Regions from separate parts of the Paenibacillus sp. Y916 genome, predicted to be linked through region 2. Evidence: a T-box and tRNA genes for the amino acid it is inferred to sense, from the RefSeq annotation. Region 2 holds a T-box; the other holds one or more tRNA genes.
The links. The T-box of region 2 lies ahead of metG (methionine--tRNA ligase). A T-box ahead of a tRNA ligase gene usually reads a tRNA of that ligase, here a tRNA-Met.
Positions count from the first base shown of each region.

Region 1: it encodes a tRNA-Met, which carries the amino acid that the T-box ahead of metG (methionine--tRNA ligase) is inferred to sense. The anticodon was not compared.

Region 1 covers NZ_JBXCJA010000001.1:341,141-350,848, forward strand. The annotation lists gene pyrF (orotidine-5'-phosphate decarboxylase) at 1-575, shown strand, start outside; gene pyrE (orotate phosphoribosyltransferase) at 599-1,213, shown strand; gene AC1TO9_RS01520 (hypothetical protein) at 2,019-2,183, shown strand; tRNA gene AC1TO9_RS01525 (tRNA-Met) at 2,256-2,332, shown strand; tRNA gene AC1TO9_RS01530 (tRNA-Ile) at 2,373-2,446, shown strand; partial or broken gene AC1TO9_RS01535 (SulP family inorganic anion transporter) at 2,532-3,023, shown strand; gene AC1TO9_RS01540 (VCBS repeat-containing protein) at 3,040-3,801, opposite strand; tRNA gene AC1TO9_RS01545 (tRNA-Leu) at 4,034-4,119, shown strand; gene AC1TO9_RS01550 (uracil-DNA glycosylase) at 4,215-4,883, shown strand; gene AC1TO9_RS01555 (hypothetical protein) at 4,966-5,112, shown strand; gene AC1TO9_RS01560 (NucA/NucB deoxyribonuclease domain-containing protein) at 5,384-5,779, shown strand; gene AC1TO9_RS01565 (DinB family protein) at 5,888-6,373, opposite strand; gene AC1TO9_RS01570 (hypothetical protein) at 6,422-6,691, shown strand; gene AC1TO9_RS01575 (S-layer homology domain-containing protein) at 6,951-9,708, shown strand, end outside.
Region 2 covers NZ_JBXCJA010000013.1:55,539-65,246, reverse strand. The annotation lists gene AC1TO9_RS20775 (hypothetical protein) at 1-421, shown strand, start outside; gene AC1TO9_RS20770 (alpha/beta fold hydrolase) at 447-1,268, shown strand; T-box leader at 1,488-1,749, shown strand; gene metG (methionine--tRNA ligase) at 1,791-3,431, shown strand; gene argC (N-acetyl-gamma-glutamyl-phosphate reductase) at 3,541-4,494, shown strand; gene AC1TO9_RS20755 (hypothetical protein) at 4,613-4,738, opposite strand; partial or broken gene AC1TO9_RS20750 (phosphotransferase) at 5,077-5,829, shown strand; gene AC1TO9_RS20745 (GNAT family N-acetyltransferase) at 5,972-6,418, shown strand; gene rsgA (ribosome small subunit-dependent GTPase A) at 6,859-7,926, shown strand; gene AC1TO9_RS20735 (aminoglycoside phosphotransferase family protein) at 7,923-8,945, shown strand; gene AC1TO9_RS20730 (hypothetical protein) at 9,159-9,395, shown strand.

The DNA of each region.
Region 1 (9,708 bases), on a different contig from region 2:
AATTGAAGGCTAAAGGTTACTCTGTTTTCTTGGATTTGAAAATGCATGACATCCCTAACACCGTTAAGGGTGGTGCTGAGAGCATTACACGGCTTGGTGTGGATATGTTCAATGTTCACGCAGCGGGTGGTACTCAGATGATGCAAGCAGCTTATGAAGGCATGACGAATGCATTAGCAAGTGATGCTTCTTTATCGAAGCCATTGATCATTGCTGTCACACATTTAACAAGTACTAGTCAATTGGTGTTAAATGAACAGATTGGTGTGGAAGGCAACATACAAGACGCTGTTGTAAGATACGCCAAACTTGCCGCTTCAGCCGGACTAAGTGGTGTCGTGGCCTCTGCTCAGGAGGTACCTTCGATTGGTGAAGCATGTGGTAGAGACTTTATCACAGTAACGCCAGGTATCCGTCCAGCAGGAAGTGACATAGGAGATCAATCCAGAGTGTTAACACCTGGGGAAGCGATACGGCAGGGGAGCCACTATATTGTTGTTGGTCGACCTATCACGGCCGCTAACAATCCCCGCGTAGCAGCAGAACTAATTATTGAGGAGATGATGAAGTCGTGAGTAAATTGATTGAAATTCCTGGAATGATCGCAGGGTATTTACTAAAGATTGAAGCAGTAGCTTTAAGCCCGAAACAACCTTTCACATGGACATCAGGCATTAAATCACCGATCTATTGTGATAATCGCTTAACGATGTCATATCCTGAGATTCGTGAATATATTGCGGAATCGTTCGCAGCGGTCATTCGTGAGCAGTACCCCGATGCGGAAGTTATTGCAGGGACAGCTACAGCTGGTATCCCACATGCCGCTTGGGTAGCACAGAAGTTAAATCTTCCGATGGCCTATATTCGAGATAAGGCTAAAGGTCATGGCAAGGAGAATCAGATCGAAGGATTAATCAAGCCGAACCAGAAAGTGGTTGTCATCGAGGATTTGATCTCTACTGGGGGAAGTTCATTGAAGGCCGCCTTAGCTGTTAAGGAAGCAGGAGCACAGCCATTGGCAGTTCTTGCAATATTCAGCTATCAGCTTGACAAAGCTGTTGACGCATTTGCAGAGGCAGGTATTCCACTTCAGAGCTTGTCTAACTACGGAGCATTAATGGATGTCGCTCTTGAGCAAGGGAAGATAGAAGCAGGAGATGTAGCGGCATTGAAGGCTTGGAGAGCAGATCCCTCATCCTTTGGAGTATAAGGAATATTCATTTATATCATTTTTGTGGAACCGGCTGTGCCATCCTCCAATGGGGATGGTGCGGCCGGTTTTTTTGACGTGATAGAAAGTATAATTTTTTGGAAGATCTTTAGGTGTATTCTGCGAGAATTGCGGAAAATTGGGCTTTTCGAGAAATTAAATGTCTTTTAGGCATCTAAAGTGGGGGAAAGTGGAATAGTGGTGGATTTAGAGAACAAATTTGCAACTAACGTGGATGACTACCGCTGGATGTTGGCTGCGTGCAGGTAGCCGAAGGTAGACCTATTAACAACCCAATGGAGACATCGTATGTAGTGGCATCATGAAGAGTAGAGTAACCAAGTACATTTTCTAACGGAAATAACAGACTCTATTTTGCCTGAATCGTCACTCTTGGAATTCTAACGGAAATGAGAGATCTTATTTGGTCTTTTCCTTCGGATTTGAGCTGTTAATATGCATATAGAGGCCTGTATTTCCGTTAAAATTTCATTGTGGTGTTTTTTCGTGGAATAAGGTCTGTGACTTCCGTTAGAAATCCACTGCCGGTGAGTAAGTGCATAAACAACACCTAAATTAGCAGAATAGGCTGGCTTGCAAGAAATAAGTGTTTAAATGGCCGTTAAAGTTGGGGTAATCGCGGAAAAGTGGTGGATTTAGAGGACAAATTTGCAACTAACTGTACGTTCTGCAGTTCAGTAAGGCTATTTTGAATATTGCGAATCGAGTTGTATGTATAGAGAGTAACTAGGTAACAATACCATCGACATCTTATTTTACTCATGATGAGAAGGAGGGAAGAGGTATGCAATGGGTATATTTCGGTAAACTTTATACAAGTAAATTTCAAGCGAGTTGTCTTGCCAAAAGATTAGAGCAGGATGGCTGGATTTACGGGTATGATGATCCTTATTCTGTGGAAATATTTCGTTCTCGTAGAGGGCGTTTTGGCGTTCGATTTATTCCTTGAATAAAAAAGGCTTGACGTATAGGGTGTTAATGTTGTATATTAATTCTTGTCGCTATTTGAATAATTCAATGACGCGGGGTGGAGCAGCACGGTAGCTCGTCGGGCTCATAACCCGAAGGTCGCAGGTTCAAATCCTGCCCCCGCAACCAATTAAATTGCCATTATTCATAGTGGATTACATATTATTTAGGGCCTTTAGCTCAGTTGGTTAGAGCGGTCGGCTCATAACCGATTGGTCGGGGGTTCGAGTCCCTCAAGGCCCATTTTATCAGAAATCCTTGCTTTGTAAGGATTTTTTTGTTTGTCTTTTTAGCTATTAATGAACATTGAAATAGGGGAAGCTAGACATTGGCATCTATACAATTGAACAACTCTACTTGGTTTGGTAATACTCGAAAAGACGTATTGTCCGGTATTACGGTTGCTTTAGCGCTGATTCAAGAAGCAATCGCATTCTCTATTATTGCAGGTGTGAGCCCGATGGTAGGTCTGTATGCTTCGTTCTGTATGGCTATTGTCATCTCCTTTGTAGGTGGAAGACCTGCGATGATCTCGGCAGCTACGGGAGCTATGGCATTACTTATGGTGACTCTGGTTAAAGAGCACGGGTTTGAGTATCTATTTGCAGCAACGATACTTACAGGTGTCATTCAATATGTTATGGGAAAATTGAAAGTTGGACATTTGGTCAGCTTTGTACCCCATTCGGTCATAAATGGATTCGTAAATGCATTAGCTATTCTTATTTTTATAACCCAACTGACGCAATTCAAAGGACAGAGCTGGGTGATGTATGCATTGGTTGCTCTGACACTTGCCATTATTTATATAGTCCCTCTTTTTGCTGTGTATCAAATCATTTAGGTGCTCCATAGATCGCAAACCACTGATTCTGTAACATCCACCCGTTGTTCTGCCACTTCAAATTATTCTCCACATACCCAAATCGATCAGCATGGTACAGTCCGCTTACGCCTTGGAAAGCCAGTAACTCATAGACCCCATCTCGATCGAAATCAACTGGATATAAACCGCTGAGAGGGTCTACCCACCCCTCAATAGGGGCCTTCAACGTTCCGTTCGGATGATAGATTTCATCTAAATAGGCTTTGCCTCGAGATGTGATGTCTATCGTATATACTAGTTCTGTATTGCTATTAGTCAATTGCAGTCGATAACCATCTAAATAGGTTACTTTGTATTTCCAATAGTCGTTGTACGCTTCGGAGCTGAATATAAGTTGTGTCTTGCCCTGAGTTAGGGTGTACAAATAGTCATACGTTATCGCCCCTGATCCGCCACTATCGATTGTTAGTAATAGATCTGCAATTCCATCCCCAGTGAAGTCTCCCACAAAGAGACGTGGATTATATCCTGAATTCTGATTGGGCTTGATCCGATAACGTCTTGCGGAGGCACCATCCTGAATGATAATAGAAATGTCGGTTATAAATGGACTTGTAGCATCTTGCTTAACCCCTGTGAGCCATATTTGATCGGGGACATGATCTCCGGTTACATCGACAGTGACATGATCTAGAACCATCTCTTTGTGTGTAGTCTGATCTGGCTGTCTTACATCATATTGGGGGACTTCATACATATGTTGCATCATCATATTTGCTCCTCTATATAGGTAATTACCTATAATCTATGATGGGGAGGGTAAAGATGTGATGAGCATCGGCTTGCCCAAAACGAATGTGTTATCTATGATGTGCAAATGATTAATTTTCTCTGTGAAAAAGTTATTTGTGAAATAGGTTGAAATTGTTTGGAATATATCATATAATAAGAAAGTTGAATTTAAGCAGTACCGTTATATAAATCAGCGAATTCATACCTATTATGCCGGGGTGGCGGAATTGGCAGACGCACAGGACTTAAAATCCTGCGGTAGGTGACTACTGTACCGGTTCGATCCCGGTTCTCGGCATCATGATTGAAGATTTAGATGGAAATGAGTCGGCTCCGCGTTTATGGAGTCGGCTTATTTTTTGTAATAATTATGAAGTGAAAGAGGAGATCAGGATGTTCGGTAATGATTGGGATGATCAATTACAAGCTGAAATGCTTAAGCCTTATTTTATAGAGTTGCAGCAAAAGATAACGGATGAATACGCTCATCAAACGATACTTCCTCCTAAGGAGTATTTATATGAAGCGCTTAAGCTTACATCATATACTACAACCAAAGCGGTTATTTTAGGCCAGGACCCTTATCATGGTGTTGGACAAGCTCACGGACTAAGTTTCTCTGTCATGCCTGGAGTACGAATTCCACCTTCACTAAGAAATATTTACAAAGAACTAGAAGCCGATCTATCGGTGGATACCCCAAATCACGGATCGCTTGAACGTTGGGCGAAGGAAGGGGTTCTTATGCTGAATACCGTACTCACCGTACAGGAGGGACAACCTGCTTCTCATCAAGGGATCGGCTGGGAGAATTTTACGGATACGATCATACAGAAATTAAACGAACGAGATCATCCTTTGGTATTCATTCTTTGGGGAAGTCATGCACAGAAGAAGACATCGTTAATAGATATGAGTAAACATAAGGTCATTCAAAGTAGTCATCCAAGTCCGTTAGCGGCGTATCGTGGTTTTTTCGGTAGTAAACCTTTTTCTCAGACAAATGCTTTCCTGGAATATGTAGGAGCGGGGCCAATTGACTGGAGTATTCCGAATCTTTAAGTTGTATTCATGGCACGTAGGTAGAATAGTTGAACTCAAATGGGGGGAACTTAGGAGAAAATGATTGTGAGGTGAGACAATAATGCATATTCAAACGGATGAGTACACCATTGCTCCATTAAATGAGAACGATCAAACGTTACAAGCGATTAAACAAACAGAAGCGCTTCTATATGATCTCACAGGTAAAGAAGTTACATTAATTGCTTATGAGAAGCGACAAGAATAGCTTGGAATTCGTTATTGGGTTGGACAATCCGTCATCGTAGCGGCCTCCTACACAAGTTTTTATCAAGCACTAGTTATGGTTTCGAGCCTTCAATTCCGCTTCTATGAGTGGGGTTGAAGGTTTTTTTGGACAATTGCTGTGTTCCCATAGCAACAATTTTAATAATATGGTATATTTCGAAGTCACATAGAAGCTTTTTTACATGAGGGGAGTACATAGCTTGAAGAAAACAAAAAAATCTATTGTTCGTCTTATTTTTGCAGTAGTAGTCATGTTAGGGTTGTATTATTTCGATATTATTGATTTATCCGAGAAGAAAATAGTTGTTGAAGTTACTACAGATGCAGACTATTACTTGGAGTTTCCAATAGATCGTTACCCAGAGACAGGAGCCCATATCAAGGATGCTATACAATCTGGATATCCAGCTATATGCACCATTGACCGAGCGGGAGCAGAGAGTAATCGCGCTGACTCATTAAGGGGAATCCCCACAAAGAAAGGATTCGACCGAGACGAGTGGCCTATGGCCATGTGTAAGGAAGGTGGAGCTGGTGCTGATATTGAATATATATCTCCGAGTGATAACAGAGGTGCGGGTAGTTGGGTAGGCAACCAACTTGAGGGTTATCCGAATGGAAGTCGAGTGGAATTCACATTTCCTTAAGTGATTTTGAAATTTAGGTGTTAAAAATGGTCTTGTATTCACGACGTCGGTTCCCTTAGATAGCTTCTATCTTAGGGGCACCGAGTGTCGAATGGCAAAATGTATATTTTAAAATGTTGCTTTTATTGTGGCTAGATATTGTTGTAATGGATTCATATGGTGTTGATCATGCCATATGAAATCTTTAAGATATTGCAGAATGTTAAAGATATTGCCATCTCCATCTATATAATCCTGTTCGATCTCCTCTTTTGACAATGATTCAATCTTCCCGATAATCTTCTTGCGAAAAGATATGGCTTGTTCAATTAATTCATATGTTGTTATCGTACTCCCGTATGTAATTGCCCTGTTGTTAAAATCATCATAATTCAAGTGTTTAAGAGTTACTTGTTTACCAGATGCAATCTTGTCAATGGCCTCTTCGTAAAAGTACTCATCCCATAACATGATATGACTGATAATGGATCGAATAGTCCACTTTCCTTGTTCAATACTTGAATCCCAAACCTCTTCATTTAATTCCTTCAAATTACTGGTGAATACAATCCATTCTTCGAATGATTTGATTAAATCTTTCATCTCAATTGACATCGTTTAGTCACTCCTTTAAATTAATCTGAAGATTTCATTTTGTATCCTGTGAGTGAATCTAATGATGCTTTACTATTACCTAATGATTTCTGTGGGGATGGTGGCGTATCTGTGCGCGTTCTGCGTATAAGTTCTCCGAGCATGGCATTGTTAGCTTCTAGTAATTCAATCATCATTGCGAATGCTAAAAATAATATACCCGAGACAATGCCACTAATCCACCACGATAAAGCTACTACAAATCGGAATCCGTTATCTATCCCGAAAATGAACCCAAGTATGATACCTCCAACGATTGAAATTAGTCCGAGAATATGAAGTGTTTTTGCCAGTTAGAATTCCTCCAGGATGATTACAAGAATAATGTAATCAACTCTATTTATAATAAGAGTATAGAACATGAGTTCTATTTATTCAAGTGTTTTACTTAAAGTGGATGAAAATAGCATTATCTCAAAATTAACAATATGCTGTGCTAGATTTAATCCTACCATCACATTTCATAGTTAGAATGAACCTTATGATGTTGTCCAATTTCAGATAATTAAGAGACAGCCACGAGGGGGATATCAGCAAAGTGAAAAAGTATTTACGTCAAATGAATGTAGCCATTATTGTAGTTCTTCTTATTTCGTTATTCCAACCTGGAGCATTTGTTCATGCATCCATATCTGATCTGCCTTTAACGGACTATGGTTCCGTTATTGATGTTCGTAAGACAGAGCTTGCACCTGGAGCGATGTATACGTGGATGGATTTTCAGAATGATCGTGGTTTACAGAAAATACATACAGTTGAGTTCGATCCGCACAATTCAAATCTAGAGTTGCGGGCCGGTACGAAGGATGGCAAAGTTTACGGTATGAAAAGTGTAACGGATATGGCAGCTTATACAGACTCGCCTGGAAGTCGTGTTATCGCCGGGATTAACGGTGATTTCTATGAGATCTCGGGCTTTGCTACGGGGGTTCCTAACGGTCTGTTTGTGGATGATGGAGTGATATTGAACAGTTCTATTTCAGCTTTTACTTTCGGATTAAAAGCCGATGGTAGTTCGATTTATGGTGTGCCGAAGCTGAGCAAAACGGTGACTATTAACGGAAAGACTACCAATTTAACTAGCATCAACCGTTATCGGAATACGGATGAGCTCGTTCTGTACACGGCAGATTATAGTACGTCTACTAATTCGACCGATAAGGGCGATGAGGTTGTACTGGATATCCTCGAAGGTGAAGTGAAGAGTGGGCAGACTGTCAAAATGAAAGTGTCCGAGATTCGCAACAATCAGGGGAATGCGCCGCTTGTTAAGGGTAAAGTCGTACTCTCTGCGAATGGGGCATCACGTGCTGTGTTGCAGGGGGTATCGGTCGGGGATACGGTTACTGCGACCTTTACGCTTGATGGGGAATGGAATGATGTACGGGTTGCGATTGGCGGAGCGGGACCACTTGTAAAGGATGGAGTGGTTCAACAAGGCGTTGGACCTTTAGGGATACATCCACGCACGGCGATTGGCACTAAAGCGGACGGTAGCATCGTTCTGATCGAAATTGATGGAAGATCACCTGGTTTCAGTGAGGGTGTTGATACAGACGAGCTAGGCAATATTCTGAAGGATATGGACATTGTTAACGCCATGAACCTCGATGGTGGTGGGTCTTCCACTTTCGTAGCAAAAATGCCAGGAACAACAGGTGTGAAAATGATGAATCAGGGATCGGATGGGTACGAACGGAAAACAGGCAACAGCTTGCTGCTCGTCAACACAGCGCCAGAGAAGTCTGTAGCTTCTAAGCTAGTGGTACAGCCGAATGCGGAACGTATTTTGCAAGGATCAAACTATACATTCAAGGCAGCAGGGGTAGATGAGAATGGTCATCCAGCTTCGTATCCTGGAACATTGAATTGGCAGGTGGATCCGAATCTTGGAAGCATGGATACAAACGGAGTCTTCACTGCAGGAACGTCTGCAGGGACAGGAAATGTTACTGTTGTTGCCGGTGCGGTTCATGGTAGCGGTGCAATTGAAGTAGTGGAACAACTGACAGAACTTAAGTTTCCTGATGAGATCAAAACGTATTCTTCAGGCGCTACTGCACAACTGACGGTGAAGGCACTTCGAAGTGGACAGGTCATTCAGGCTGATAACGATAGTTTTGAGTGGCGAGTCGAAGGTGAGATTGGAACTGTGGACAATAATGGCTTTTTTCAGGCGACAAGCGAAAATGGGGAAATGGGCAAGATTTTTGCTAAGTACGGCAATGTGGAAACCTCTTTTGAGGTGAATGTGGGCTTACTTCCAGTAATTCTGGAGGATTTTGAAAATGGAATTGGTAAATATACAGCGACAAACGCAGCTGCTAATAGTGTCTCGCTTACGGAAGTGACGGATCAGGACTTTGTTCGTAGTGGGGATAAATCCTTGAAGTTGGAATATGACTTCACTAATAAAACCGGTACATCTGGAGCATATGTATCCGCTAGCTCGATAAATAATCGTATCCAGATACCTGGATATCCTGAAAAGATAAGTATGTGGATTTATGGGGATGGCAAAAAGCACTGGCTACGTGGACAGATTCGTGATGGTACTAATGCGGCAGTGGCTGTAGATTTTACAAATGCCATTGATGGTGTGGACTGGACGGGGTGGAAATATGTCGAAGTATCCGTTCCAAAGGGAAAAGCAACACCTCTGACGATGGATATGCCCGTTCGGTATATGGAGACGAGTAATCTCAATAAAAGTGCAGGTGCGATCTATGTCGATGATATTCGTGCCGTATATGGTCCATTAGATGAGGATATAACACCTCCAGTCATGAAGAATGCTTATCCTGCGGCGAACGAGATTATCAAAACGGCAACACCGACACTTTCGGTTAACGGAGAAGATGCTGGATACGATCCGGTTGTTCACCCAGGTACCACTCTAATTGATCCGGCGAAAACACGCGTGTATGTAGACGATCAATTAGTAGAGCATGGATTTTATCCTCCAAAGGGACAGATTACTTATATACCTAAGGTTCCCCTAGCAGAAGGGCGCCATAAGATGAAAGTTGCGATTAGGGACATGAGTGGTAATCAGACTATAAAAGAATCGTATTTTGTAGTGAATTTAGGATCACCTTTCTATGTATATACAACACCAGAAGTACTGTATGTCGGTAATACGTATACATTAGATATTACTGCGGAGAAGGCAAGCAAGCTGAAGGAAGGACATATCACCTTTGCGTTTAATCCAGATGCAGTGGTAGACCTGAAAGTGACTCGTGGCAGTAAGATAGCGGAACAGCAATTGAAATCGGTCATTAATTCTGCTGTGG
Region 2 (9,708 bases):
TTCAGATTTTGTTCTTGAAGTGACAACACCTACTGTGATCAGAAATGGCGGGATACTAAAAGTAAAAGGAATTTTAAAGTATATTGGTGATGAAACAGTTACATTTTCTCATGGAGGACCCATCATTCGTTTTTCCTTTACAGGTAGTAATGAAAGCCGAGCTTATGTTGACTTGGGTTATGGAACTGTATTAAAACCAGGTCAAACGTTCAAGGTTGAGGATAAATTTAAAGTAACTAAATTAGGGAAGCAAAAACTTACAGTTAGAACTACCACACTGGATGTTAACGGTGCATTTATAGAAGGTGTTGGGAACGAAGCGTATCTAGAAGCGAATATGGTGGGACATATTCTTGAACTTGAAAACAGTAGGCTCTCTATACAGCCGATTGAAATCCAAGTTAATGGGGGGATATTATGAAAACACACAAAGGAGATATAGAGATATGCAGTGTACAGTTAGGGATGTAAACATTTATTATGAAGTTTATGGTGAAGGTATGCCGATTGTAATGATTCATGGATGGGGCCCGGATCACAGACTGATGAAAGGGTGCATGGAACCGGTCTTCCAAATGATGAATACACCGTGGAAACGTATTTATTTTGATTTACCTGGAATGGGGAAGACCAAAGGAGAACAATGGATTACTGGTTCTGATCAAATGCTTGATTTGGTTCTTGGCTTTATTGATGCTATCATACCGAATCAGAAATTTGTTATAGCAGGAGAATCCTATGGGGGCTACTTAGCTAGAGGAATAATTAATAAACGTCCTTCGATTGTGGATGGACTTCTGTTAATCTGTCCTCTCGCAGAACAAGAAACACAAAAAGATAATGGAGCATATTTTCAGGTGTTTGATAAAGATGAAATTCTTTTGAACAGTCTAACTCTAGAGGATAGAAATTATTTCGTAAGTGAGGGGATAAATGCAGTACAAAACAAACGGGTATGGGAGAGGTTTAATGAAGAAATCCTTCCAGGTCTAAAAATTGCCGACCAATCATTCTTGGAAAACTATCTAGGGCAGCATGTTGCTTTTAGTTTTAACGTGGATGCCCTTGAAAAGCCGTACATGAAACCTACACTTATGTTGACTGGAAGGCAAGATTCAATTGTTGGGTACCAAGCATTATGGAATATTATTGAAATGTATCCTAGGTCATCCTTTGTTTTATTTGATAGAGCTGGTCATAATCTGCAAATTGAACAGGATACACTGTTTACAGAGACCGTAAAAGAATGGTTAAATAGGGTCCTCTAGAAATGGACTGACAGGTTGTGTACTGGTTGAAGGTAGCTCAGGCAAGTCAATGACTTCGGCTAACAACACATTTCGACTGCGAGTATTCGCCCTTGATCGCTTAGAGGGATCTTCAAGGAGATTAATCAGGCGATTCTGGGTAATGATTTCTTCTTCATTAAATAGTCTTGACTTAGGAAATTATTCCCAGTATAATCTCCAATAACTTGAATATTCAGAATAAAAGCTAAGACGAGAAAGAGTACCATGGTGATGTCTTTATACAGAGAGCCCCGGTTGCTGAAAAGGGGTAAAGAATAATCTTGGGAATATGGTCTCTGAGCTGCGCATCGAACCCTCATATGGTTGTAGGTTGCGTCGGAACCCGCACCCGTTACTGTGCTAGGGTATAAACGCAAATGCGTCGTACCTGAAAAGGTTAATGCCGTAAGGCATTAATAAAATTGGGTGGTAACACGTGAGCACAGCTCTCGTCCCTTCGGGATGAGGGCTTTTTTGTTTGTCAAAAAAGGAGGAGTTTTCATGGCAAATATTTTTATTGGCGGAGCTTGGCCTTATGCGAATGGTTCATTGCATTTGGGACGTTTAGCAAGTTTATTACCAGGAGATGTGCTAGCTCGTTATTTTCGTTCAAAGGGAGACCATGTATTGTATGTATCAGGAAGTGATTGCCACGGTACACCTGTCGCCGTTCAGGCTATTCAAGAGGGGGTTACTCCAGGGGATATTGCAGATCGATTTCATCAGGAATTTGCCGAGTGCTTTAAGCAACTAGGGTTTACTTATGATTTGTATACACGTACTGACCAAGAATTTCATCATCATGTCGTTAAAGAATTGTTTTTGAGTTTATTGGAAAATGGATATTTGTACAAGAAAGAAATACAGCAGACCTATTGTGAAACAGATCAACGATTTTTACCGGACCGATACGTTGAGGGTATTTGTCCTGTTTGTGGGAACCGCGCCCGAGGTGATCAATGTGACTATTGTTCAACATTGTTAGATCCTGCAGACCTATCTGACAAGACTTGCAAGATTTGTGGGAATCCCCCGATTGAGCGTCCAACAGAGCATTATTACCTTGCGCTCTCACGATTCCAAACTGAATTAACCGAGTATGCAACAAAAGCTCAAGGATGGAAGGGAAATGCTGTGCAGTTAACTGGACGATACTTAAAAGAAGGACTTCAAGATCGTGCAGTAACTAGAGACTTAACTTGGGGTGTAGATGTTCCAGTTGAAGGGTTCGAAGATAAAAAAATCTACGTTTGGATCGAAGCTGTCAGTGGCTACTTATCAGCAAGCAAGCAGTGGGCTGCAGAGACAGGTGGTCGCTGGGAATCCTTTTGGCTGGAGGGACAGGAGGAAATAACTGCTTATTATGTACATGGTAAAGATAATATCCCTTTCCATACAGTAATTTGGCCAGCACTACTCTTAGGTGTAAGGGATCTCCATTTACCTGATCGAATAATATCATGTGAATATATGACCTTAGAGGGGAAGAAGTTTTCGACAAGTAATCATTGGGCTGTATGGGTACCGGACATTATGAGTCGCTATCAACCAGATTCCATTCGTTATTTTTTAATAGCAAACGGTCCTGAGAACCGGGATACTGATTTCTCATGGAGGGAGTTCATCCATAGCCACAATGGGGAATTGCTTGGCGCATTTGGAAATTTTGTTAATCGTACGTTGGCTTTTATCGACAAGTCTTTTGAAGGATGCGTTCCAGAAGGTAATTTTAGTGAAGAATGGAAGAGAACAATTGAGGATTTATATGTTGAGTCTGGAGCCTTGATTGAAAAAGGTCATCTAAAGGAAGCCATTGAGCTGATTTTTACTTATGTTCGCCGAGCAAATAAATACTTTGATGAACAAAAGCCGTGGGTACAGATGAAGGAAAACCGAGAAGAGTGTGGATATACACTAAATACATGTGTGCAAATTATAGCGAATCTGTCCAATTTACTTGACCCGTTTATTCCGTTCTCTTGTGAAGAAATAAGAAAGTTTCTAACACTGGAACAACCTGTTTGGATGTGGATTTCAGTTCCAGATAACCGAAAAATCCAAAACCTAAAGTTATTGTTCGAGCGTATTGATCTTAGTCGAATTGAAGAAGAAACAAGTTTGTTGGAAAAACAAAAATTGTAGCCCACTCGAGGAAGACTGGCCATCCTTGGGGTGGCCATAGGAAATAACCAATTGCATATAAAAACGTAATAATGTATAATTATACATTATGTGTACGGAGGTATATGCTATGAAAGTATTTGTAGATGGCCAGTACGGGACGACGGGATTAAAAATACATGAAAGACTTAACCAACGAATCGATGTGGAACTTCTATCGATTTCTGAGGAGTATAAGAAGGATCCGGAGATCCGAATAAAGTTAATGAATGAAGCAGATATTGTATTCTTGTGTCTACCAGACCAGAGTGCTCTAGAGGCCATAACACTCATCATAAATCCTAATACCCGGGTTATTGATAGCAGTACGGCTTTTCGTACCAATGATGCGTGGACCTATGGGTTGCCAGAACTATCGGCTTTACAAAGGGGCGAGATAGCTAACGCTGCTCGTGTGTCAGTCCCAGGTTGCCATGCTACTGCATTTGTGCTTGGAATTAACCCACTTGTCCAAAGGGGAATCCTTCCACGTGATTATCCGGTTTGTTGCCACTCATTAACGGGTTATAGTGGTGGGGGAAAGGCATTAATTGCACAGCATGAAACAGGCAGTTTTAGTGATGTAAACGACATCATAAGGAACCCACAGCACTATAGTTTAAACATGGATCATAAGCATTTACCTGAAATGATGAAATTTACGGATCTTGAGTTTCAGCCTGTGTTCCTTCCGACTGTTTGCGATTTTTACAATGGCATGGTTGTGACAGTTCCTTTGGTTACTCGTCTACTTATTAATCAACCTAGCCTTCAGGAAATTCATGCTATCCTCACAGATTATTATCATGGAGAAACGTTCGTAAGAGTCATCCCACTTGATGATACTAAGAGAATTTCCGAATTTGCTCTTGATCCGACAGTATGCAACGGAACCAATTATTCTGAGATTTTTGTTCTAGGGAATGACGATCAAGTGGTTGTCGCATGCAGACTAGACAACCTCGGGAAGGGTTCATCGGGAGCAGCAATTCAATGTATGAACATAATGTTGGGACTTGATGAGGGAATGGGGCTTATTTCGTAAAACTTACCGTTACAGACAACACGTCTATTTTTGGTAGAAAAAAACCTTCCAAAAGGAAGGTTTAAATTAGTGTTTTCAAATAATTATGAATAAACCTGCATGTCCGATTCATTTCAACCTAATCTTCTTTAGAAATTTCACTATATTTTTTAAAGTTTTCTAGAATCGCCTGAAAGCCTGCTTTTTGCATTTCAATGGGATTGGTGGTTTCTGCTTCAAAAGTTACATTATTACCTGTCTCCATTGTGATGACCCGCCTCATTATATAAAATTTAGATCCATTGATAATTATATCGTTAAACTCATGTGACATGATAGTGCCGAGTCCACGGACATCAGGCTGCCAGCATTATCGACAGTATTCTCATTACCTTGCCCTAAGAGGTTAGATTATATTAAAGAATGATACGTTAATCCACTAAACTAACAGACAGAATAGTCAATTATAATTGTTTTGTACCTGTGAGGAAAACATCCATGGTGTTAAGATACTTTTACACCTAATTTAAGGAGCTGTTGTAGTGCCGGAGAAAGGCAGACTTATATCACAAGTGTTATTAACTGTAGAGAAGAAAAGAAGATGCAGAGTACGCATACAATTTACTTGATAGAGAGTTACAGGTGTCGCGTCACCTTCAATCAAAGGGTATCCCTGTATTGTTACCTACCGACCTTACTGATGCAGGACCGTATGATGTTACGGGTACATGGATGACGTTAGGGGAGTATGTTCCACCCACACAGTTGCAACCTCCTTCACCTAGTGAAGTCGTCGAACTTCTAAATGGACTTTCAATCGCAATGAAAGACTTCAATGACGAGCTTCCTGTGCTTGGTGTTTGTGAACGGACATGTCAATCGGCTGATAGATTGAGGAAATACTCCGATCAACGAATACAAGCACTGCTAAATGTGTTTTCAAGGGTAGATGAGCATATGCGACTCGAATCAAGTGTGTTAATACCGTGTCATGGAGATGCCCATGCGAGAAACTTATTACCAAGTCCTGAAGGTTGGATTTGGACTGACTTTGAGGATGTATCAATGATGCCCGCATACTGGGACTTGGCTTCTTTTATTGGTAATCTTGCATTGTTTGGCGGAATTGAGGAGCCAACCTTTAAATACATATTAGGCCATATCGACAATGGTACCGATCTGAAAGCTTTTGGATTTGCTATTACTGGACGTATAATAATGTCTGTATTAGGTAACTTAGACTTCGCCCTTGCAGGTCACGGAGATTTGGATTTTGCAACTAGACAGCTAGAACTTGCAGAAGATTTTTTGCGTCAGATAGACCTAATAATAGGAGAGAGAATATTTGTTGATTGAGTTTTTTATCATTAGAGTATTAATTTTCGAGAGGAGTGATGTGGTATGAAGAATATCCATGTTGCAATGGTTGTAAGGAAGGTTACGAAATAATCGTAGGGGATGAAATCCTCTGCGAAGTAAAATTTGGGAGGAATTTCGTATGGTAATTGCATTAAAGCCAGTGTCTATTGAAAATTGGTATGAATGTACCAAGCTTAAAGTTAAGCCAGAACAGCTAAATGTCTTTCCTGCACCAGTTGTTTATTGGATTGCAGAATCTAAATATGTTGATGAGTTTGAATTGCGTGCTATTTACTCGGAAGAGGTTTTAGTCGGATTTATCGTATTTTGTACGAAACCAGACAAGGATGATAACTATTGGATTCCTGCTATAATGATTGATGAAACTCATCAAGGTAAAGGTTGCGGTAAGGTAGCATTAGAGATGTTGATTGAGTTTATGAGTATTCCAGAATGCAAAAGAATAATGATTGGACATCGACCAGATAATCAAATTGCGGGAAAGTTATATGAATCTTTAGGATTTATAAAAGTTAGTGAAGACGTAATAGACGGTGAAATAATACGTCTTTTTAAAATCGATTAGCAATATACATTGACTGTCGGCACTCGTCGGCAGTCTTTATTGTGAAGGAATATCCCTCTATATCGGGGATGATATTACTCTAAAATACACATTTTATTTATGTTATATACGACAGTTGGGGGATTGAGTTGGAGAGGTAGCTGACCGATAAGATTTGATTATAATCAAATTTTCCTTAGATTTCTCACAAAGGTTTATGTCACAATATAGAAGTGAATTTGTATTTCTATTTTTTCCCTCGAAAGGAGATGTTTGTAATGATTACTTTTATGGTATTGTTGGTTTTGCCTTAACCGAATATCGGGCATAGTAAATTCCAATCTTTGATTATAAGCTGACTTTCGGCTTTTCGCCGCGAAACAGCAGCTTCTTAGGAGGCTGCTGTTTCGCGGTATTTTTATGCCCAACAATAACTTTAATTTTAGGAGTGGATCGGTTCAATGATTGATTTGAAACAATACGGTTATATCGAAGCAGAAACGCCGCCGATAGGTTTAATACCCGGAAGGGTTACGGAACTTCAGCGAGAGCAATATACCGTCATCACCGAACAAGGAGAAGTGACGGCTGTATTGAAGGGCGCGTTCTACCACTCTGCGGGGACTCGGGAGGATTTTCCGTGCGTTGGTGATTTTGTATTTCTACAATATAACGAAAACGGCGCTTCGCGCATTGCCAAATTGCTGCCCCGCCGCTCGAAATTTTCCCGCGCTGACTATTCAGGACACGCAGCAGGGTTTGTCAAAACTATACTGGAGCAAGTCGTAGCAACGAATTTTGATTACGTATTTATCGTGTCGTCCCTAAACTGGGATTTCAAGGTCAGCCGCATCATGCGCTACCTGACACAGACGCGGCAGAGCGGCGGCCAGCCTGTCGTAATTTTAACAAAAGCTGACTTAGTCCCGGATTTCAGCGCACCGTTAGCTGAGGTTCAGAAAACCGATCCTAATGTGCCGGTACACGCAGTTTCCAGTCACACCGGGAGTGGTTTAGACAGGTTGAGTGAATATCTGCAACCAGGAAAAACCGTGGTATTCCTCGGCATGTCCGGCGTGGGGAAATCCTCGCTGCTAAACGCCTTGATGAATCAGGAAGTGATGACTGTTCAGGCTATCCGCGAGGCCGACAGCCGGGGTCGGCACACAACAACGCATCGCCAGCTTTTCATGCTCGCATCCGGCGCGATGGTTATTGATACTCCGGGTATGCGTGAACTTGGGCTGTTTGATGCGGACGAAGGAATCAGGGCGGGATTTCACGACGTGGAGGAATTATTCACACAGTGTCGCTACAATGACTGCCGCCATCAGACCGAGCCGGGCTGCGCAGTTCTTGCCGCCCTTGCCGATGGATCATTGGCGTCAGAGCATTGGGAGCGTTACCTTGTACAGAAGCGAGAAAACAAGTTTGTGAATGATAAATCGGGGTATCTCATCGATAAACGGGCATTGCATAAGTCGATTGCCATGCGACATAAGGGTAAAAAAGGAGGAAACAAGATATGAATAACCATGATGAAAGATTTTTGAAGCCCGAAATACTGGCGCTTGTTTTGAGTAAAATGCTCGACAAGACGATAATCCGCGCAGATTATCAACTCAAAGAATTGCAAGGCGGGACAGTAGGAGATGTTCTGCTTGTAACAGGTATGGCTGAAACTTCCGATGGTGAAAATCTGCCGTATAAAATAGTTTGGAAAACACAGAAAAAATTTGAGCGTTATGGTGATCCGGAATCATGGCGAAGGGAATATGACCTCTATTCATCGGATTTTAAAGAGGTTTTCACCGATTCCTTCCGTTCTCCGGAGTGTTATCACGCCGAAATAAATGGCGATGAGATTCAACTATGGATGGAATATATTGATGGTGTCTCAGGCTTAAATCTGACCTCGGAAATGTATGAACGTATAGCCGAAGAATTAGGGAAATTTCAAGGCAAGTTGTACACTGAACGACCAAACGTATTGCAGAATCTGCCCAATTTAAGCAAGGTTGAGTTTATGAAAAACTACTATCTTCGGTATCGATCATGGAATGTTTTGTATGATTACATACGCTCCGATGACTGCGAAATTCCGAAGCATCTGTGTAAAATGCTCATAGACATAGATAACAATGCGGACGAAATATTCAGTCGCATTGAAAAGCTACCCATAGTGCTTTGCCACAGAGATTTTTGGGTGGCAAACATATTCTATTCAGACAGTGAAATCGTTGTTATCGATTGGGATACCACCGGATGGGGGTACATGGGCGAGGATATCGCGAGTTTATTAGCGGATGAAAATGAAGTGGACGTCTGTCATATGATTGAATACTACCAAAAATGCATTCCGGCGTATTACAGGGGTTTTTCGGAATATGCGGATGTGTCCCATTTTTCCGATCATTGTATCTATGAACTAATCCTTACTATGTTCGGATACAGGCTTGTGGAGTGGTATAAATTCGCTGAGTCGCCCGAAGATAAATCAATGCACCTTAATACCTTGCAAAAAATCCATGAGATGATAAATATGTAGATGAATATAACTATTGAGCCGTTAGATGTGAACAGAGATTATCTGATATACTTAAGGCTGATGAAGATACAATGTTGACGTTGACCATACGACACATGTGGAGTGCGTTATAAGGATATATTGGGGGATTGAATAATGAGAAAATCAAATCCACATATATTGTGTTGCAGGATTTTCTCTATAATTTCACTAGCATTAATAGGAGGAACACAAATGTCTAGAACGTATTCACGCACGTATATTGAGAATGTAAAGCTTGAAATGATGAATAGGCTGGGATTGAAGCAGGTGTTTTATAAGGAACAACTAGGTGACGGCTTAATTTTTGAAGCGGTGGGATTTGATAGAGGAACACAACATCGATTCTGTGTTAGACCGAAAACGGGAACGATTGATGAATTTATTTCAGGAAAATGGATGAAAGTACGTAATTTTATAATAAAAGGTTGAGTCTGAGAAAATGAAGTGTACTGGAATAATGGAGGTGTAATTCATAAGAATTATGCCTTTTTTCCATGTTGAAATAAGTTATTGTAGGGGAAATGAACTTTTTACCATGATCATTACTCTTATAGGGGAGAGAGGTGAAGGAATGAATGTAGCAAGATTGGTGAGAAGGATGCCTTCTATAAGCTTGCTCTTACATATATGGGGAATTAGGCCATGCGTTGACTGGTGATTCTTATCGTGATGTGGACCAACAAATGGATATCCAAGCCTTGTTATTTGATAGCACTGTGGAGCCTGAGTATCTTTTAATAGA